3 regions of the Streptomyces sp. NPDC059255 genome follow, and region 1 is predicted to be linked to each of the others. Evidence: riboswitches for the same ligand, from Rfam matches in the RefSeq annotation. Region 1 holds a riboswitch; each other region holds the start of a gene.

Region 1 (6,851 bases):
GCGAGGAGAGGTTCGCCTTGAACGAGCCGCCGTTCTCCTCGGCGATGGAGCCGCCCGCGTCGTACACGAAGGACATGGCCGCGTACCAGTCGCGCGTGGGCTGGTACCAGGCGCTGAACTTGTCGCCCTGCTTCGCCTGGATCTTGTCGAGTCCGGCGGTCAGTTCGGCGTAGGTCTTCGGTACGGCGGTGACCCCGGCGTCCTTGGCGACGTCCTTGCGCCAGTTGGCGACGCGGCCCCCCGCGTAGTACGGCACGCCGTAGGTCTTGCCGTTGTACGTCACCGACGACTTGAGGCCGTCGAGCCAGGCGTCCGAGTTCTCGAACTTCGCGGGGTCGAGCTCGGCGAAGGCGCCCTTGACCGTGTAGCCGAGCATCTCCGTGTTGCCCATCTCGACCACGTCGGGGGCCTTGTCGGTGGCGAGTACGGCGTCGAGCTTGGCGTTCTTGTCGGGCCAGCCGTAGTACTCGTGCTTGATCTTGATGCCGGGGTTCTTCGCGACCACGGCGTCGTCCGCGGCCTTGACCAGCTCCGGCCAGTTGTTCTGGGCGTCCACTGTCAGCCAGACGGTGAGTTCCTTCGCGGACTCTCCCCCGGCCGCCCCGCCCTTCGGATCGTCGGAACCACAGGCCGCGAGGCCGATCACCATGCCTGCGACGCCGACCGCCGCGATGAGCTTGCGCTTCACGCCACCCTCCTCAGGGACACTGCAACCCCCCTGGTCCGCTTAATGGTTTAGACCAGTAGGGGGGAGCTTGGCCTAGACCTTTAGGGGTGTCAAGGGTGTATAAGAAGGGCTGTCGTGTCCGTTATCGGACCGACACCTGAGAGAGGGCGACGACTCGTGGCAGGACCGTGCCACCATGTGAGCCGCGACAGACGGAGGAGCCGGTGACGGCAGCAGCGCAGGAGTCGGGAAGGCAGGCCATGGCCACGGACGGGGTCGGCACGGAGACCGAGGGCGGACCCGCCACCCGTACGGCCCGCGTGCCCAAGTATTACCGCCTCAAACGGCACTTGCTCGACATGACCGAAACACTGCCGCCCGGTACGCCCGTACCGCCGGAGCGCACCCTGGCCGCCGAGTTCGACACCTCGCGCACGACCGTGCGCCAGGCGCTCCAGGAACTGGTCGTCGAGGGGCGGCTCGAACGCATCCAGGGCAAGGGCACCTTCGTCGCCAAGCCCAAGGTCTCCCAGGCCCTCCAGCTCACCTCGTACACCGAGGACATGCGCGCGCAGGGCCTCGAACCGACCTCGCAGCTCCTCGACATCGGATACGTCACCGCCGACGACACCCTTGCGGGACTCCTCGACATCACCGCCGGCGGGCGCGTGCTGCGCATCGAACGGCTGCGGCTGGCGAGCGGCGAGCCGATGGCCATCGAGACCACCCACCTCTCGGCGAAGCGCTTCCCCGCCCTGCGCCGCTCACTCGTCAAGTACACGTCCCTCTATACGGCGTTGGCGGAGGTGTACGACGTCCACCTCGCCGAGGCCGAGGAGACGATCGAGACGTCCCTGGCCAACCCGCGCGAGGCCGGGCTGCTCGGTACGGACGTGGGCCTGCCGATGCTGATGCTCTCGCGCCACTCACTGGACGCGGCCGGCGAACCGGTGGAGTGGGTACGGTCCGTCTACCGCGGCGACCGCTACAAGTTCGTGGCCCGCCTCCAGCGCCCGCGCCCCTGAGCGGGGACCCGGAACGAAAACCCGCCACGGCGACATAAACCCACCGTGTGCGGGCAGTTAACGTACCGGAATATGGGCTGGTGGTAGCGCGTCCCGAGATGGTCCCCTAGATTTCCTGCGCATTACGCATCAGGCACTACGCAGGTGACCAGCGGTGACCAGTGAGGGGACGACTCACCATGCCAGAGCCCGCACCGAAAGGCGCCCCGTCGGCCGACACCCCGTCGGCCGACACCCCGTCGGCCGACACCCCGTCGACCGACACCTCGTCGGCCGACACCCCGTCGACCGGCACCCCACCGAGGACCACCGGGGGTCTCACCCCGAGATCCGTCGTCATCTGGACACTGGTCGCGCTGGTGGGCGCGGCGGGCTGGGGGGTGCTCGCCCTTTCCCGGGGCGAGGAGGTCTCGGCCGCCTGGATGCTCGCCGCCGCGCTCGGCTCGTACGCGATCGCCTACCGCTTCTACTCCCGCTTCATCGCCAACCGCGTCCTCAAGGTCGACAGGACCCGGGCCACCCCCGCCGAACGGCTCGACAACGGCGTCGACTTCCACCCCACCGACCGGCGCGTGCTGTTCGGCCACCACTTCGCGGCCATCGCGGGCGCCGGGCCGCTGGTCGGCCCGGTGCTCGCCGCGCAGATGGGGTATCTGCCCGGCACCATCTGGATCGTCGCGGGCGTCATCTTCGCCGGCGCCGTCCAGGACATGGTGACGCTGTTCTTCTCCACCCGCCGCGACGGCCGGTCGCTCGGCCAGATCGCCCGGGACGAGATCGGCCCCTTCGGCGGCGCGGCGGCCCTGATCGCCGTCTTCATGATCATGATCATCCTGCTGGCCGTGCTGGCGCTGGTCATCGTCAACGCGCTGGCGCACTCGCCGTGGGGCGTCTTCTCCATCGCCATGACCATCCCGATCGCCCTCTTCATGGGCGTGTACCTGAGGGTGCTGCGCCCCGGCCGGGTCAGCGAGGTCTCGCTCATCGGGGTGGCACTGCTGCTGCTCGCCATCGTGGCGGGCGGCTGGGTCGCCGAGTCCTCGCTCGCCGACATCTTCACGCTGGAAGCGGGCACGCTGGTCATCTGGATGATCGCGTACGGCTTCCTCGCCTCCGTGCTTCCGGTGTGGATGCTGCTGGCGCCGCGCGACTACCTGTCGACCTTCATGAAGGTCGGCACGATCGTGCTGCTGGCGCTGGGCGTGGTGATCGCGCTGCCCACCATGAAGATGGAGGCGATCACCGACTTCGCGAGCCGCGGTGACGGCCCGGTCTTCGCCGGATCGATGTTCCCCTTCGTCTTCATCACCATCGCGTGCGGCGCGCTCTCGGGTTTCCACTCGCTGATCTCCTCGGGCACGACGCCGAAGATGGTCCAGAAGGAGACCCAGATCCGGATGATCGGTTACGGCGCGATGCTGACCGAGTCGTTCGTCGCGATCATGGCGCTGATCGCCGCCTGCATCATCGACCCGGGCCTGTACTTCGCGGTCAACTCCCCGGCCGGGGTCATCGGGGGTACGGTCGAGTCCGCCTCGCAGGCCGTCGCCAACCTGGGCTTCACCATCTCGCCGGACCAGCTCGCCCAGGCGGCCAAGGACGTCGAGGAGACGAGCCTGCTGTCGCGGACCGGCGGGGCGCCGACCTTCGCCCTCGGCATGGCGGAGATCTTCTCGTCCGTCGTCGGCGGCACCGCCATGAAGGCGTTCTGGTACCACTTCGCCATCATGTTCGAGGCGCTGTTCATCCTCACCACGGTGGACGCGGGGACGCGCGTCGGGCGCTTCATGCTCCAGGACATGCTCGGCAACGTGTACAAGCCGATGCGCGAGGTGAGCTGGAAGCCGGGCGTCTGGTTCGCCAGCGCTGTGGTGGTCGGCGGCTGGGGCTACTTCCTCTGGGTCGGTGTCCATGACCCGCTGGGCGGCATCAACCAGCTCTTCCCGCTCTTCGGCATCGCCAACCAGCTCCTGGCGGCCGTCGCGCTCGCCGTCTGCACCACACTGCTGGTCAAGTCCGGCCGCCTGAAGTGGGCGTGGGTGACGGCCGTACCGCTCGCCTGGGACGCCGCCGTCACGCTCACCGCGAGCTGGCAGAAGATCTTCTCGGCGGACCCGAGGGTGGGCTTCTTCACCCAGCGCGACGTGTACCAGTCGGCCATCGACCGGGGCGAGGTGCTGGCCCCGGCCAAGACCATGGACGACATGCACACCGTGGTCACCAACTCCACGGTGGACGGGGTGCTCTCGGCGCTCTTCGCGGTCCTCATCCTCGTGGTCATCGCGGACGCCGGACGGGTCTGCTTCAAGGCGATCCGCGATCCGGAGGGCGTCCGGCTGACGGAGGTCCCGTACGTCGAGTCGAAGATCGTCGCCCCGGCCGGCCTGATCCCCACCCAGGAGGAGAAGGCGGAACTGGCCGCCGCCGAGGCCACCAAGGAGCGGGAGAGCGTCCCGGCGGGGACGGGCCCGGCATGACGCGCGTCCGGAGCCGGGCGGATCGGGTGCGGCACGTGGCCGGGCGGATCCGCTGGTACGTACGGGAGTTCACCGGCGAGTCGGCGTACGAGCGCTACGTGGCCCACGCCCGGGCCCACGCGGACGCGGCAGCCGGTGCGGGTACGGGCGCGGGTGCCGGCGCCGGTGACCCGGCGGGCGGGATCATGACCCGCCGCGCCTTCGAACGCAGCCGCACGGACGCCCGCGAGGCCGACCCGCGCGAGGGCTTCCGCTGCTGCTGAGCCGCCGCCGGGCCGTCGCGGAGCTGCTGCCGAGCCGCCGCCGATCTCGTACGGCGGCGGCGTACGACACAACATCTGGGGGGTGGCGCGGCGCGCGCCCCCCAGATGTATGCTCGACCTCGCTGTCGACGCAGGGGAATCCGGTGTGAATCCGGAACTGTCCCGCAACGGTGTACTGTGGCGCGCTTTGTCGCGCCCCCTAGTCCGAACACCTGCCGGCAGTGCGTCCGGCTCGACCGATCCGGGCGCCCAGACGTCCGGGCCTCGCGGTTGGGCCGGTGGACGCGGCGCGGTGTGCGGCCCTCTGCGATGACGGGCGTGCCTCCGTGCGCGCGGACCCGTGCCTCCTCGCGGCCCAGAGCCGAGCGAGGGAGAGCACCACGTGACCATCGCGCCAGCGGATCCGGTTTCAGCAACGACCGAGCGGGGGCCCGGAGCCGGGCAGGAACCGACGGCCGACGCCCCCGGCACCGCGCTGCTGCGGACCCTGACCGAGCTGACCGCCGATCTGCCCGACGCCGACCCGGGCAGGATCGCCGCCGCCGCGCTGCGCGGCCGTAACGCCCGCTCGGACGAGGCCGAGCTGCGCGAGCTGGCCACGGAGGCGGCGGCCGGACAGATCTCCGAGGATCCCGCGTACTCCCGGCTCGCCGCCCGGCTGCTCACCCGCACGATCGCCGACGAGGCCGCGTCCCAGGGCGCCGTGTCGTTCTCCGCGTCCGTCACTGTCGGCCACCGCGAGGGTCTGATCGCGGACCGTACGGCCGCCTTCGTCGCGCGCCACGCCGCGCGCCTGGACGCACTGATCGACCCGGCCGCCGACGACCGCTTCGGCTACTTCGGGCTGCGCACCCTCTACAGCCGCTATCTGCTCCGGCACCCCCTCACCCGGCAGGTCGTCGAGACGCCGCAGCACTTCCTGCTGCGCGTCGCCGCCGGGCTCGCCGAGGACGACAGCGACCGGGCGGTGGCGGAGGTCGGGCGGCTCTACGGGCTGATGAGCCGGCTCGACTACCTCCCCTCCTCCCCCACGCTCTTCAACTCCGGCACCCGCCACCCCCAGATGTCCTCCTGCTACCTGCTGGACTCGCCGCTGGACGAGCTGGACTCGATCTACGACCGGTACCACCAGGTGGCGCGGCTCTCGAAGCACGCGGGCGGGATCGGGCTCTCGTACTCCCGTATCCGCTCGCGCGGTTCACTGATCCGGGGGACGAACGGCCACTCCAACGGCATCGTCCCGTTCCTGCGGACCCTCGACTCCTCCGTCGCCGCCGTCAACCAGGGCGGCCGGCGCAAGGGCGCGGCCTGCGTCTACCTGGAGACCTGGCACGCGGACCTGGAGGAGTTCCTCGAACTGCGCGACAACACGGGCGAGGACGCGCGCCGTACGCACAACCTCAACCTCGCGCACTGGATCCCCGACGAGTTCATGCGCCGGGTCGAGGCGGACGGCGTCTGGTCGCTCTTCTCCCCCGTGGACGTGCCGGACCTGGTCGACCTGTGGGGCGACGCCTTCGACGCCGCGTACCGCAAGGCGGAGGCGGACGGTCTCGCGCGCAAGACCCTCAAGGCCCGTGAGCTGTACGGCCGGATGATGCGCACCCTCGCGCAGACCGGCAACGGCTGGATGACCTTCAAGGACGCGTCGAACCGTACGGCCAACCAGACCGCCGAGCCCGGCCACACCGTCCACTCCTCCAACCTCTGCACCGAGATCCTTGAGGTCACGGACGACGGCGAGACGGCCGTCTGCAACCTCGGCTCCGTCAACCTGGGCGCGTTCGTGGACGCGGCCACCGGCGACATCGACTGGGCGCGGCTGGACGAGACCGTCCGTACCGCCGTCACCTTCCTCGACCGGGTCGTCGACATCAACTTCTACCCGACCGAGCAGGCGGGCCGCTCCAACGCCAAGTGGCGCCCGGTGGGCCTGGGCGCGATGGGCCTCCAGGACGTCTTCTTCAAGAAGCGGCTGCCCTTCGACTCCCCCGAGGCCGCCGCGCTCTCCACCCGGTTCGCCGAACGGATCATGCTCGCGGCGTACGAGGCCTCCTGCGACCTCGCCGAGCGCGACGGGCCGCTCCCCGCCTGGTCGAAGACGCGCGCGGCGCGCGGGGTGCTCCACCCCGACCACTACGACGTGGCGCTGAACTGGCCGGAGCGCTGGGCGGCGCTGCGCGCCCGGGTCGCGGAGACCGGCATGCGCAACTCCCTCCTCCTCGCCATCGCGCCGACGGCGACCATCGCGTCGATCGCGGGCGTGTACGAGTGCATCGAGCCGCAGGTCTCGAACCTGTTCAAGCGCGAGACGCTCTCCGGGGAGTTCCTCCAGGTCAACTCCTACCTGGTGGAGGAGTTGAAGCGGCTCGGCGTCTGGGACGCCCGGACCCGCGAGGCGCTGCGCGAGGCGAGCGGC
Region 2 (6,851 bases), on a different contig from region 1:
TTCACGGCCTCGGCGGGCGCTTCGCCGGGTGGCGCGGGGACGGGCGTGGACGGCATCGGCTCTCCGGTCTTCCGGTCGCCCGGACTTCGGCGGAACGGGGCGTTGACATGTGTCCCCGGTGAAAGCAGACTCATGGCCCGGTGTACGTGAACGATATTTCACCAGGCGAACTCCATCAACAGTGACCACTGAGCGGAGAAGCTGATGCACACCTCGGTCGGCATCGTCGGAGGCGGCCCCGCCGGTCTCCTGCTGGCGCGCCTGCTGCACAACGCCGGCATCGGCAGTGTGGTCCTGGAGAGCCGCGACCGCGCCTATGTCGAGCAGCGCCAGCGCGCCGGCATCCTGGAGCAGCCCACCGTGGACGCGCTGCGCGCCGCCGGGGCCGGGGCCCGGCTGGACCGCGAGGGGCTGGTCCACGACGGCGTGGAGCTGCGTTTCGGCGGGCGGGCGCACCGTATCGACTTCCCGTCCCTCACCGGCGGGCGCACGGTGACGGTGTACGCGCAGACCGAGGTGGTCAAGGATCTGATCGCCCTCCAGCTCGCCGAGGGCGGGCCGCTGCTGTTCGGCGCCGAGGCCCTCGCGGTGACTGGCTCCGACACCGGCGCGCCGGCCGTCCGCTATCTGCACGAGGGCCGCGAGCAGACCCTGACCTGCGACTACGTGGTCGGCTGCGACGGCTTCCACGGGGTGACGCGCGAGGCCGTACCGGAGGGGGTGCGGACGACGTACGAGCGGACGTACCCGTACTCCTGGCTCGGCATACTGGCCGACGCGCCGCCCGTCCACGACGAGTTGGTCTACGCCCACTCGGCGCGCGGGTTCGCCCTCGCCAGCATGCGCTCCCCGGCCGTCAGCCGTCTCTACCTCCAGGTGGCGAACGGCACCGACCCCGCCGACTGGCCCGACGCGCGGATATGGGACGAGCTGGACGCCCGCCTCGCCCTCGCCCCGGAGCCGGGCCGACGGCTGGCACGCGGCCCCGTCACCGCCAAGTCCGTACTGCCGATGCGTAGTTCCGTTACGGAGCCCATGCGGTACGGCCGGGTGCTGCTGGCCGGGGACGCTGCGCACATCGTCCCGCCGACCGGGGCCAAAGGGCTCAATCTGGCGGCGGCCGATGTCATCGTTCTCGCGCGCGCCCTGGCCGAGCTGTACGAGAGCGGCTCATCCGCGGCGCTCGACGCGTACTCCGACACCTGTCTGCGGCGGGTATGGCGGGCCGAGCACTTCTCGTACTTCATGACGACCACCCTGCACACCGACCCGGCGCAGTCCGGCTTCGAGACCCGTCTGCAGCTGTCGCAGCTCGACCGCATCGCGTCCTCGCCACACGCCGCGGCGGAACTGGCGGAGAACTACGCCGGGTTGCCGTTCGAATGAATCCGTACGTACCCCTGCCCACCCCCATGAGGCAGGGGTACGTACGGCCACGGAGACCGCTCCCCCCTGAGAACGGTCGAGACGTCAGAACCCTGACCGGAGAAACGCTATCGCCGGACACACTCGACGTGTGACGGTCAATCGACCGACAATCGGCACGGACAATGTGACAGGTGTGACGCCGAGTGGTGCATGAGGCGAATGAGGGAAACCCCGGTCCCTTAGGGGGACTTCCGGTGACACGCCGGAACCGGAAGCGTCCACCGGACGCGCGCGCCCCCGGCCCCGGCGAAGACGTCCCCGGCCGGGACGCACGCGCCCCCGGGACGGTCGAGGGCGTTCCCGTACCGGCCGAGCGCGTTCCCGGACCCGCCGAGGGCGTTCCCGTACCGGCCGAGCGCGTTCCCGGACCCGCCGAGCGCGAGTTCGTCGCCTTCGCGTTCCGGTACGCCCACCGGATCCGCGTCGTCGTGGTCTGTTCCGGTGCCGTGCTCGCCGTACCGGCCATGCCCGTCGACGGGATGCCCGCCGCCGCAGTCATCTCCGCCGGTGTCATCGTCTGGAGCGTGCTCCACTATCGGCTGGCGCTGGCGGGCCGGCACCCGCGCCGGATCCTGGTCGCCGACCTCGGGGCGCTCGGCGCGGTCTGTCTCACGCAGGCGCTGACCATCCCGGATTCCCAGACCCGGTACGGCAGTACGTGGGTGCTGGTCGTCGTCAGCATCGTCGCCGTCGGCTACCAGCTCACGCACCCGGCGCGCCTCGCGCTGACGACGGCCACGCTGCTCGCCGCCGTCGATCTGGCCGGCGCGGTGATCGACCGCCCCGACGGCTGGACGTACGCGCTGCCCAACGTGGCCTGGCTCTTCGTCCAGGCCCTGCTCTGCCAGGGGATGTTCCGGCTGGTCCTGCGCGGCAGCCGGGCCGCCGACGCGGCGGGCGCGCGGGCCGCCGAGGCGCGGCGGCGGCACGATGTCGCCCAGGCCCAGCGGTCGGCCGAGCGGGAGCACCTCGCCACGCTGCACGACACGGCGTGCGCCACCCTGCTGATGGTCTCGGCGCACGGCCGGTCGCTCAGCCCGGACGTGGTCCGCACCCAGGCGGGCAAGGACCTGCGCAGGCTCGCGGCCGCGCGGGCACCTGTGGCGGCGGTCGGGGCGTCCGGCGCGTCCGCGTCGTCCGGGGCGTCCGAGTCGTCTGCGGGGTCCGGGGACATGTCGGAGGCGTGCGCGGCGGGTCCGAGCGACCTGACGCGGGAGCTGGTCGCGGAACTCGACGGCCATCTCCTCTCCGTCCACGCCGCGTTCGACCGTACGACCGGCTCCCTGGGCACCGTCCCGCCGCCCGTGGCCGTCGCGCTGCGCGGCGCGCTGGGGGAGGCCCTGCGCAACGTGGAGCGGCACGCGGGCGTCCGCGCCGTGACGGTGACGGCGACCCGGGCCACCGACACCGACACCGTCACCGGCGCCGTCGCACTCGTGGTCCGCGACGAGGGCGGTGGGTTCGACCCGGCGGGTGTGCCGGCCCACCGGCGGGGGCTGGCCCGCTCGATCGTCGAGCGGATGGAGTCGGCGGGCGGCCGGGCCGTGATCGTCTCCCGCCCCGGCGAGGGCACGACCGTACGGCTGGAGTGGCCCCGTGCCTGACCAGCCGAAGGCGGGCACTCCGGGCGCTGTTGACGCGGCCGGCGTCCCGGCGGACGTCGCGGCCGATGTCCCGGTGGACATCCCGGCCGCCGATCCGCTGACCGGCCGGATCGCCCGGGACATGCGCGCGGGCCTGCGTGTGGCCGGGCTGTTCATCCTCACCGCCGTGCACCTCGGGCTGGCGCTGCCCGCCCTCCTCGGCAGCCTGCGCGGTTACGACCAGCCCTGGATCCAGCTCTCCGCGTTCACCCTGCTGACCCTCCTCATCATGGCGGACGCGCTGCTCGGCGCCGACGGGCGCGGCCGGCCGCGCCCGTGGGTGGTGCTCGGCCTGACCTGCGCCCTCGTGGCGTCGGCCGTCTCCACCAGCCGGCTGCCCGTGGCGGACTTCATCGGGACCCCGCACTGGACGTTCCTGGAGATCGGCTGGTTCGGGGTGCTGCTGCTCTTCGACGCCGGGCTGCGGCCGACGCTCGTCTTCATCGGCGGCCATCTCGTCCTCACCCTGGCGCAGCTGCTGCTCGCGGGGGTGCCGACCCGGCAGGCCGCCTCCGGCATGGCCGTCAGCGCCCTGGCCATCTGCACCTTCCAGGTCGCCGCCGCCATGCTCGCCCGCTCGCTCGGTGACTGCGCCGCCGCCGCGAGCGCCACGGCGCGCGAGCAGGAGCGCGTCCGTACGGAGGCCGCAGTCGCCGCGCAGGTCCACGCCGACCAGCGGGCCCGCTACGCCGAACTGGACCGCTCCGTCATGCCGTTGCTGACCGGGCTCGCCGGCGGCTCGCTCGACCCGGGGGACGAGGCGGTACGGCGCCGCTCCGCCGTAGAGGCCGCCCGGCTCAGACGGCTCTTCGCGGAACGCGACCACGCGCACGATCCGCTGCTCCACGAACTGCGCGCCGGTATCGACGTCGCCGAACGCCACGGCGTCGACGTACAGCTCGCCGTGCGCGGGGCCTGCGCCCCGGTCGACCGGCGGCTGCGCCGCGCGCTCACCGAGCCCGTGCTGGCCGCGCTCGCGACCGCCGAGCGCGACGCCCGCGCCACGGTCGTGCGTGGCGGCGGCCTGGTGCGGGTGAGTGTGGTGACCGATTGCCCGGCGACCGGGCCGACGGAGATCCCCGAACCGACCGAGCCGGGGGTACGGGTGCGCACGGTGCGCAGCGAGGGGCGGCTGCTGGTGGAGGCGTCGTGCACCCTCGACGGCCCGGTCGACGGCCCGTTCGACGCCCCGGCCGACGCCCCCGAGGACGCGCTCACCGCGTCGTCGTCCGCGTCGTCATCCGCGTCCGCGTCCGCGTCTGTGCCTGTGTCCGCGACCGCATCCGCGGACCGGGGTCACAGCTCGTCCAGTGACGTCAGCCCGTCCTGAATGGCCCGCGCGACCAGGTTCGCCTTGGTCGTCGCGGGCCGCCCCGCGTTGGCGTACTTGATGCGCACCCGCTCCAGATACGTGTTCACGGTACGGACCGAGAGCCCCAGGCTCGCCCCGACCATCGCCTTGGACTCCGACTGGAACCACTCCAGCAGCACCTCCACCTCGCGCGGCGTCAGCGCGGGCCGCCCCTTGCGGGCGTCGCTGCCGAACGCCCCGGCCAGCGCGGGCGGTGTGTACGGGCGGCAGTCGGCCGCCGCCAGCGTCGCCGCCATGAGGTGCCGTTCGCCCTCGGCCTTGGTGAGGTACGTGAACGCCCCCAGGTCCAGGCAGGTCAGCGCGGTCTCCTGGCTGTCCTGCATGGTGTAGACGATGACCTGCCGTTCGCCCGCGACGAGTTGCCGCAGTTCGGGGTAGGCGGGCACCCCGTGAGCGAGCTGCAGGTCCAGCACCACCACGTCCGCGTCCCGGCCCGGCCCCGTCGTCGCCACCGACAGGTCCGGCCCCTTGGCGGTCACCGCGATGGGCCGCTCCGACGCCGCGTACCAGGACTCGATGCCCGCGAGGACCACGGGATGGTCGTCGATCAGAGCGACACTCACGGGCGAGGTTTCCGGCATGCCTCATTGTCCGCCGCGCCCGTTCCCGTCGATCGCCGCCGGGTGGAAAGCGCCGGAAAGTGCTGGTGTGGGGCGGAAAACCGCCTGTGATAGCTTGCCGAGGCCAGTCGAACCCATGTACGTGGGTCAGGGAATCCGGTGGGAATCCGGAGCTGACGCGCAGCGGTGAGGGCGACGGGCGGGGCATCGGCCACTGGACAGCAGTCCGGGAAGGCGCCTCCGTCCGGGTGACCCCGAGTCCGAAGACCTGCTGGCGGCCTCCGTCCGCGTCCTGTGGCGGGGGAGCACCGTACGACCGGGCTCCGCGCATGAGCCCTCGACGCAGAGGAACGACTCCGTGCCGATCGCACGCCTCGCCCGCCGTGCCACTCCCTTCCTCGCCGCCGGCGCCCTGCTGCTCACCGGCTGCGGTACCGGCTCGGACTCCGGAGCTGATTCCGCATCCGGTTCTGATTCCGGTACCGGTTCCGCCCGGGCCGCCGGCTATCCCCGTACCGTCGCCAACTGCGGTCGGGAGGTACGGATCGACGCGCCGCCCGAGCGGGCCGTCTCGCTCAACCAGGGCACCACGGAGATCATGCTCTCCCTCGGCCTCGGCGACCGCATGGCCGGCACCGCCACCTGGACCGACCCGCTGCCGAAGAGCCTGCGGAAGGCGAACGCCGGGGTCGAGCGGCTGGCCGACAACAGCCCCTCCTTCGAGAAGGTCCTGGACGCCGAGCCCGACTTCGTCGCCGCCTCCTTCGAGTCCACCCTGGGCAAGGGCGGCGTGGCCACACGCGCGCAGTTCGAGAAGGTGGGCGTACCGGCGTACGTCTCGCCGTCCGACTGCGCCAAGGACAACACCGGTGACACCGACGGATCCCGGGCGACGCCGCTGACCATGGAGGACGTCTACGGCGAGATCCGCGAACTGGCCACGGTGTTCGGCGTCGAGGAGCGCGGTGACCGGCTCGTCGCGGGGCTGAAGGACCGGATGGCGAAGGCGGTCGCCGGGATCGACGCGAAGAAGGCGAAGGACACCACCGTCCTGTACTGGTTCGCCAACTCCGAGGCCCCCTTCATGGGCGGCTGCTGCGGCGCTCCCGGCATCATCACCGACGCCGTCGGCGCCAAGAACGTCTTCGACGACACCCACGACGAATGGCCGCAGATCAACTGGGAGACGGTCGCCGACCGCGACCCCGCCTTCCTCGTCATCGGCGATCTCACCCGTAAGTCGCAGACGGCCGAGTCGGCGGCGAAGAAGATCGAGTTCCTGGAGACCAACCCGGTCACCCGGGCCATGGACGCGGTGAAGCACCAGCGGTACGTACGCCTCAGCGGCCAGGCCATGAACCCGAGCATCCGCACCGTGGAGGGCGTCGAGCAGGTGGCGGCGGCGCTGCGCGCGTACGCACCCGCCAAGTGACCACCGCGGAACGGGCGTCGAGGGCGTCTGCCGAAGGGAGCCCGGCGCCGCTGGACCCCGGCGGCTCCCGCGAGGTCCGGCGGGCCGCGGTCTGGGTCCGCCCGGTGGGGTGGGCCTGCGGCCTCGCCGCGCTCGCCCTCTCCGTCGCCGTGGCGATCACCATCGGGCCCGCCGACATCCGTGTCGGAGACGTCTGGTCGGTCGTCGGCGCCCACCTGGGCCGGGGCGAGCCGCGTCTCACCCCGATCCGCGACGGCATCGTCTGGAACCTGCGGCTGCCGCGTACCCTGCTGGCGGCCGTCTGCGGCGCCGGGCTCGCGGTGTGCGGCGCGATCATGCAGTCCCTGCTCCGTAATCCGCTCGCCGACCCCTTCGTCCTCGGCGTCTCCTCGGGAGCCTCCACCGGCGCGGTCCTG
Region 3 (6,851 bases), on a different contig from region 1:
CGGACCGCAGGAGCAGGTCGACGACCTGTCTGCGGGCGTCCGCGTGGAGCCCGGCGACGATGACGACGGGCAGTCGGGGGTCCTGCGCCATCACCGGGTCCCGTAGCGGCGCTCGAAGCGTTCGACGCGGCCGGCGGTGTCCAGGACGCGGGCGGTGCCGGTGTAGAAGGGATGGCTCACCGAGGAGATCTCGACATCGACGACCGGGTAGGTGTGGCCGTCCTCCCACTCGATCGTCCTGTCGCTGGTCATCGTGGATCGGGTGAGGAAAGCGTGGTTCGAGGCGGAGTCACGGAAGACGACGGGGGCATAGACGGGGTGGATGCCGGGCTTCATGGCTGAGGCGGGCCTTTCGAGGACAGGGCGTGGGGTGGCGGAGCGTTTCAGCGCTCTTCACGGAAGTCGACATGACGACGGACGACGGGGTCGTACTTGCGCAGCACCATCCGGTCGGGGTCGTTGCGCCGGTTCTTACGGGTGACGTAGGTGAAGCCGGTGCCCGCGGTGGAGCGCAGCTTGACGACCGGGCGGAGTTCGTTGCGTGCCATGAGGCTAGTATATGGGAATGATTTCCATTACCAATAGGTAGTGGTCGCAGAGAGAGGCAGGTAACACCCATGTCCGCCCACTGCCAACTGACCGGTGCCAAACCGGGCTTCGGCAACAAGATCTCCCACTCCCACCGGCGCACCTCGCGCCGCTTCGACCCGAACATCCAGCACAAGCGCTACCGGCTCCCCGGCGAGGGCCGCACTGTCCGCCTGACCCTGAGCGCCAAGGCGATCAAGACGGTGGACGTGATCGGCATCGAGGCGGCCGTGGCACGGATCCGGGCACGCGGGGGGAAGGTCTGATGGCGAAGAAGAGCAAGATCGCGCAGAACGAGAAGCGCAAGGAGATCGTCGAGCGGTACGCCGCCCGGCGGGCCGAGCTCAAGGAGATCATCCGCCGCCCCTCGTCGACCGGGGACGAACGCCGGGCCGCACTGGCGGAGCTGCGCCGGCAGCCGCGCAACGCCGGCGCCACCCGCGTACGCAACCGCGACAGTGTGGACGGCCGCCCCCGCGGCTACCTGCGCAAGTTCGGCCTCTCCAGGGTCCGCGCCCGGGAGCAGGCACACGCCGGCTTCCTGCCCGGGGTGACCAGGTCCTCCTGGTAACCGCTGCCCGCTGACACAAAGGCCACGGCCGCGCCCCGCCGCCGCGCATCGGCCGGCGTCTCGCGCCGCGCGGGGCCGACCGTGGCGGCGAAGACCGGTGCGGACAGGAGCAGGCGGCGGCTCGAACACGCTCGACCAAAGGGTTGTCCACGCTCTAGGCTGGGCGGTGCAGCTGGTTCGCCCTGCCCTCCAGGTAGACGCGTCGCAAGAGGGAACCTGGTGGGAATCCGGGACTGCCCCGCAGCGGTGAGTGGGAACGACCACCGTCATACGCACTGGATCCGACGTACCGGGTCTGGGAAGCGACGGCCAGTAGGTGTCTTCCGCAGGAAGGCGTGCCCGCGAGTCCGAAGACCTGCCCGTTGCCCGTGTACGAACCATTCGTGCGCGGAGATCCCGGTGACCTCGTGGGCGGGTCGGCGTACATATCAGGCGGATGACCGCGCTGTGCCGCGCGAGGTCGGGTCCGTCCGGTTCGTCACCCCTTCGCGCTCGCGTCCCGTCCCGGGATTCCAGGGAGATATCTCGCGAAGGAGATTTCCGTGACAACGAAGTCCGCAGCCGCGGCAGCACGGGCCACCGTGTACGGCTACCCCCGCCAGGGTCCGAACCGGGAACTCAAGAGGGCGATCGAGGCCTACTGGAAGGGCCGTGTCCCCGCCGACGCCCTCCGCTCCGCCGCCGCCGACCTGCGCGTCCGCAGCTGGCGGCAGCTCGCCGACGCCGGCATCACCGAGGTCCCGACCGGCGACTTCTCGTACTACGACCATGTCCTGGACACCACCGTCATGGTCGGTGCGATCCCCGCGCGCCACCGTGCCGCAGTGTCCGTCGATCCGCTGGACGGCTACTTCGCCATGGCCCGCGGCACTCAGGACGTCGCACCACTGGAGATGACCAAGTGGTTCGACACCAACTACCACTACCTGGTGCCCGAGCTGGGCCCGGACACGGTCTTCACGGCTGACTCGACCAAGCAGGTCGCCGAGTTGAAAGAAGCCCTCGCCCTCGGGCTGAGCGCCCGGCCGGTACTGGTCGGCCCGGTCACCTACCTGCTGCTCGCCAAGCCCGCCCCCGCCGTGCCCGCGGACTTCGAGCCGCTCACCCTGCTGGACCGGCTGCTCCCCGTGTACGCGGAAGTCCTCGCCGACCTGCGCGCGGCAGGCGCGGAGTGGGTGCAGTTGGACGAGCCCGCCCTGGTCCAGGACCGCACCCCGGCCGACCTGAACGCCGCCGCCCACGCCTACCGCGACCTCGGTGCCCGCACCGACCGGCCCAAGCTCCTGGTCGCCTCCTACTTCGACCGGCTCGGCGAGGCTCTGCCCGTCCTCGCCAAGGCGCCGGTCGACGGACTCGCCCTGGACTTCACCGATGCCGCAGCCGCCAACCTCGACGATCTCGCCGCCGTGGGCGGACTGTCCGGCAAGCGCCTGATCGCCGGTGTCGTCAATGGCCGCAACATCTGGATCAACGACCTGGCCAAGTCCCTCGCCACCCTCGGCACCCTGCTCGGACTGGCCGACCGGGTCGATGTGGCCGCCTCCTGCTCCCTCCTGCACGTCCCCCTCGACACGTCCGCCGAACGGGACATCGATCCGCAGATCCTGCGCTGGCTCGCCTTCGCCCGACAGAAGACCGCCGAGACCGTCACCCTCGCCAGGGGCCTGGCGCACGGGACCGACGCGATCGCGGGCGAGCTGGCCGCGAATCGCGCCGACCTCGCCTCCCGCTCGAACTCTCCCCTCACCCACGACCCGGCCGTCCGCATCCGCACCGCCGCCGTCACGGACACCGACACCCGCCGCTCCCAGCCGTACGCCGAGCGGGCCACCGCCCAGCGCTCCCACCTCGGCCTGCCGCTGCTGCCGACCACCACCATCGGCTCCTTCCCTCAGACCGGCGAACTGCGCACGGCCCGCGCCGACCTGCGCGCCGGACGCATCGACACAGCCGGTTACGAGGAGCGCATCCGCGCCGAGATCGACGAGGTCGTGTCCTTCCAGGAGGAGACCGGGATCGACGTCCTGGTGCACGGCGAGCCCGAGCGCAACGACATGGTGCAGTACTTCGCCGAACAGCTCACCGGTTACCTCGCCACCCAGCACGGCTGGGTGCAGTCCTACGGCACCCGGTACGTGCGTCCACCGATCCTCGCCGGGGACATCTCCCGCCCCGAGCCGATGACCGTACGCTGGACGGCATACGCCCAGTCCCTCACCTCACGCCCGGTCAAGGGCATGCTCACCGGCCCGGTCACCATGCTCGCCTGGTCCTTCGTCCGCGACGACCAGCCCCTCGGCGACACCGCACGCCAAGTCGCCCTGGCCCTGCGTGACGAGGTGAACGACCTCGAAGCGGGCGGCACTTCGGTGATCCAGGTGGACGAGCCGGCGCTGCGCGAGACCCTGCCGCTGCGGGCCGCCGACCGTCCGGCGTATCTGAGCTGGGCCACCGAGGCGTTCCGGCTCAGCACCAGCGGAGTACGGCCGGGCACGCAGATCCACACGCACATGTGCTACGCCGAGTTCGGCGACATCGTGCAGGCGATCGACGATCTCGACGCCGACGTCATCAGCCTGGAGGCCGCCCGCTCGCACATGCAGGTCGCCCGTGAACTGGCATCGCACGGCTATGCGCGCGAGGCCGGACCCGGCGTGTACGACATCCACTCCCCGCGCGTGCCCAGCGCGCGGGAAGCCGCTGATCTGCTGCGGGCCGGCCTCAAGGCCATCCCCGCCGAAAGGCTGTGGGTCAACCCCGACTGCGGGCTGAAGACCCGTGGCTGGCCCGAGACCCGCGCGTCCCTGGAGAACCTGGTCACCGCCGCCCGCGCGGTCCGCGAGGAACTCACCACGTCCTGACCGAAAGCCCGGTCGGCCGGGGGAGGAAGCACCCGCTTTCCTCCCCCGGCCCCAAGCCGCGGGCAGCCGGACAGCCCCGCTGGACCTTGTGGTCCCCAACTGGTCCCCAAGCGTGAGGCGAACGAGCCCCGCCGCAACGAACCATGAAGCACGACTACAGACCTCGCCCCATACGCTCCGAGACGGGTTGACGGCATCGCTCCTGTGGGCACGGGGTCGCACGGCACCTATGGCTCCTGAACCGAATACGCCCAACCCTCCGCGAGGGCAGGACACATTCGACTTACCCGCCCAATGGTTTTTTGCCGACGTGTCCGGAAGGTGTGAAGTCGGGTTCCGCTCACCTGTCTCTGTTCGGTAGAACGGCTTCAAGAAACACATCGAGACTTCGAAGGTCCGGCAGAACGGCATCGGCCCCCGCGCTCCTCAGTACGCTCTTGCCACTCCTCCCCGTCGCTACTGCGACGATGCGTACCCCGTTGGCGCCACCACCCGCTATGTCGGCCGGCGTATCGCCGATGAGTACTGCGTCAGCCGCTGGGCAGCCCGCTCGTTCGAGTGACAGCCGGACCAGGTCGGCACGGTCCTCTGCGTCCTCGCCGTACGCGCCGATGCTCCAGACGATGTGACGGTCGAGGCCAAAAACACTGAGCTTGATCTCTCCCGCCGACCGAATGTTGCCCGTGACCACGGTCTGGGTGACGCCTGCTGACGCGAGCGCGTCCAGTGCACCAGTCGCGCCGGGGAGAGCATGGCCACGTTCACGCAACTCGGCAGAGTGAGCGAGATGCTCCTCAGCGAGCGCCTGGGCGAATCGCTCAAATTCCGCCCGATCAGTCGTAAGACCGTGGAGCTTCGCGGTCTCCCGGAAGATGACTGGCTCGGTGATGCCGTCGATGGCCGCCTGCTCACGCATCGGTATGCCGGTCGTTCGCTCGAACGCGGCGGCGGACAGTTCCCGCCCCACGCCACGTGTCGAGATGAGCGTGTGATCAATATCCCACAGCACCAGCCGCGCCATCCGTCCTCCAACTGCTTGGGCTCGCTCGCTACAAGCTCTCACACGTTCGAGGGGGCACCATGTGGCCACCGTTCAAAACGAGCCCTACCCTGGCGTCACTGCTCAGCCATCGAAAGGGCGGGTATGGAGCCTCCACACACCCGGCTCGGCGATCGGGTCAAGCGCTACCGGAGAGCAACCGGCCGCAGTCAACCGGTCATCGCAGGGCTGTGCGGCATCTCCGAGCGCTATTTGTCCCTGATCGAGGGCAACAAGAAGGTACCTTCCGTCGACGTTCTGTCTCGTCTCGCTGCCGAGCTGGGAGTGCCGATCGGTGCCCTGCTCAACGACATCGTCACTACCGGGTCGACCGAGCCGACCGTGCCGAATGGAGCCGTGCCCGACGTCGCCCGTGCCCTCATCGGTTACGGCAGACCCATCAGCAAGAAAACACCGGCGGTACCAGTGGTTGATCTGCGCGAAAGAGTGGCGGTGTAAGCGGCGACGTCCTCGGCAACCTTGGTGCGGACGTCGCGTGCAATTTTCCTGCCGTCGGTGATTGTCGTCATGGTGGAGCCGCCTTTCTGCGAGGTTCCGGTCAGGCGACGACGATGGTGTGGTTGCCGTTGCGGATCACGCGGTCCTGGCTGAGACCCTCGCCGTTCGCGGCTGATGACAGCATTCTTACCGGCACCCCAACCAGGGACAGCCCCTCAAACGCACGAAACAGGCCGCCAGCCCGACGGCCGCGACCCTGCCCCGACGTGCTCGGCCCGCTATCGGGCGAGGGTGATACCGACCGGCGCGTTGGCGCAGCCGACGGCGATCGCCGCACACTCCCCGGAGAACCGGTGCCGGACAGCTCTGCCCGGGAACCCGCCGTGTGGGAGCGGCGGTGTCGGGGCAGCGGTCCCAGACGCGGACGCGGGGCCGGCGGGGCGGATCGGCTGATCCCGCCCGTGGGGCGAGCTGGACCCGCGGCCTCTGGGTCAGGGCATGGTGATGACGGTCTTGCCGCGGGAGTGGCCCGCCTCTACATGGCCCATGGCCTCGGCCGTCTCGGCCAGCGAGTGGGTCCGGCCGACCACGGGAGTGACCTTCCCGGCCTCGATGAGCGCGGTCACGGCGAGGAGATCTTCCCGGGCCGGACCACCCGGGGTCGCCGGGGCGATCGGACGCAGGGTGTGCCGGGTGACGGCGTTGACTGCGGCCACTCTCAGCATGGAGCCGATGGCCCCGAACACCCGGCCGGGCGAGCCGCCGCCGTTGGCCACCAGGATTCCGGTCGGGGTGAGCGCCCGGCGCAGCCGGCTCGGCGACAGATTCCCCACGTTGTCCAGGATCACGTCGTAGCGAGCCAGGCGCCCGGTGAAATCCCCGCGGGCGTAGTCGATGACGTGCGCGGCGCCCAGCGAGCGCACCATCTCGACACTGCCTGCGCTGCACACCCCGGTGACCTCCGCGTCCAGGGCCGCCGCGATCTGTACGGCGAAGGTGCCCACACCACCGCCCGCCCCGTTGACCAGCACCCGCTGCCCCGCCGCGACCTGGCCCACCGTCCGGATGCCGCGCAGGGCGGTCACCGCTCCCATCGGCACGGCCGCCGCCTGCTCGAAGGAGAGACGCTCGGGCTTGCGGACCAGCAACTCCGCCTCCGCACAAGCGTATTCGGCGAAAGCTCCCGTACAGAAGCCCAGCACCGGGGTCCCGGGCCTGAGCCCTCCCGCATCGGCGCCGACCGCCTCCACCACCCCGGCCGCGTCGATGCCGGCCACGCGGTGCTTCGGACGCCTCAGCCCCATACCGCCCAGCAGCCGCGCCGCGTACGGAT

What was found. Region 1 has a riboswitch for cobalamin ahead of ACFXKG_RS35415 (ribonucleoside-diphosphate reductase subunit alpha). Riboswitches for the same ligand answer to the same signal wherever they lie in the genome.
Region 2: linked by a shared signal. The riboswitch ahead of ACFXKG_RS26515 (ABC transporter substrate-binding protein) and the one ahead of ACFXKG_RS35415 (ribonucleoside-diphosphate reductase subunit alpha) in region 1 are both predicted to bind cobalamin.
Region 3: linked by a shared signal. The riboswitch ahead of metE (5-methyltetrahydropteroyltriglutamate--homocysteine S-methyltransferase) and the one ahead of ACFXKG_RS35415 (ribonucleoside-diphosphate reductase subunit alpha) in region 1 are both predicted to bind cobalamin.

The regions. Positions count from the first base shown of each region.
Region 1 covers NZ_JBHYZP010000043.1:75,811-82,661, reverse strand. The annotation lists gene ACFXKG_RS35435 (extracellular solute-binding protein) at 1-688, opposite strand, end outside; gene ACFXKG_RS35430 (GntR family transcriptional regulator) at 928-1,692, shown strand; gene ACFXKG_RS35425 (carbon starvation CstA family protein) at 1,872-4,169, shown strand; gene ACFXKG_RS35420 (CstA-like transporter-associated (seleno)protein) at 4,166-4,432, shown strand; cobalamin riboswitch at 4,499-4,667, shown strand; gene ACFXKG_RS35415 (ribonucleoside-diphosphate reductase subunit alpha) at 4,815-6,851, shown strand, end outside.
Region 2 covers NZ_JBHYZP010000026.1:6,497-13,347, forward strand. The annotation lists gene ACFXKG_RS26490 (IclR family transcriptional regulator C-terminal domain-containing protein) at 1-56, opposite strand, end outside; gene ACFXKG_RS26495 (4-hydroxybenzoate 3-monooxygenase) at 205-1,386, shown strand; gene ACFXKG_RS26500 (sensor histidine kinase) at 1,623-3,032, shown strand; gene ACFXKG_RS26505 (hypothetical protein) at 3,025-4,401, shown strand; gene ACFXKG_RS26510 (DNA-binding response regulator) at 4,368-5,006, opposite strand; cobalamin riboswitch at 5,112-5,294, shown strand; gene ACFXKG_RS26515 (ABC transporter substrate-binding protein) at 5,362-6,435, shown strand; gene ACFXKG_RS26520 (FecCD family ABC transporter permease) at 6,486-6,851, shown strand, end outside.
Region 3 covers NZ_JBHYZP010000001.1:282,977-289,827, reverse strand. The annotation lists gene ACFXKG_RS01290 (CobW family GTP-binding protein) at 1-91, opposite strand, end outside; gene ACFXKG_RS01285 (type B 50S ribosomal protein L31) at 91-336, opposite strand; gene rpmG (50S ribosomal protein L33) at 384-548, opposite strand; gene rpmB (50S ribosomal protein L28) at 618-854, shown strand; gene rpsN (30S ribosomal protein S14) at 854-1,159, shown strand; cobalamin riboswitch at 1,334-1,537, shown strand; gene metE (5-methyltetrahydropteroyltriglutamate--homocysteine S-methyltransferase) at 1,702-4,020, shown strand; gene ACFXKG_RS01260 (HAD family hydrolase) at 4,361-5,041, opposite strand; gene ACFXKG_RS01255 (helix-turn-helix domain-containing protein) at 5,165-5,518, shown strand; gene ACFXKG_RS01250 (NAD(P)-dependent alcohol dehydrogenase) at 6,010-6,851, opposite strand, start outside.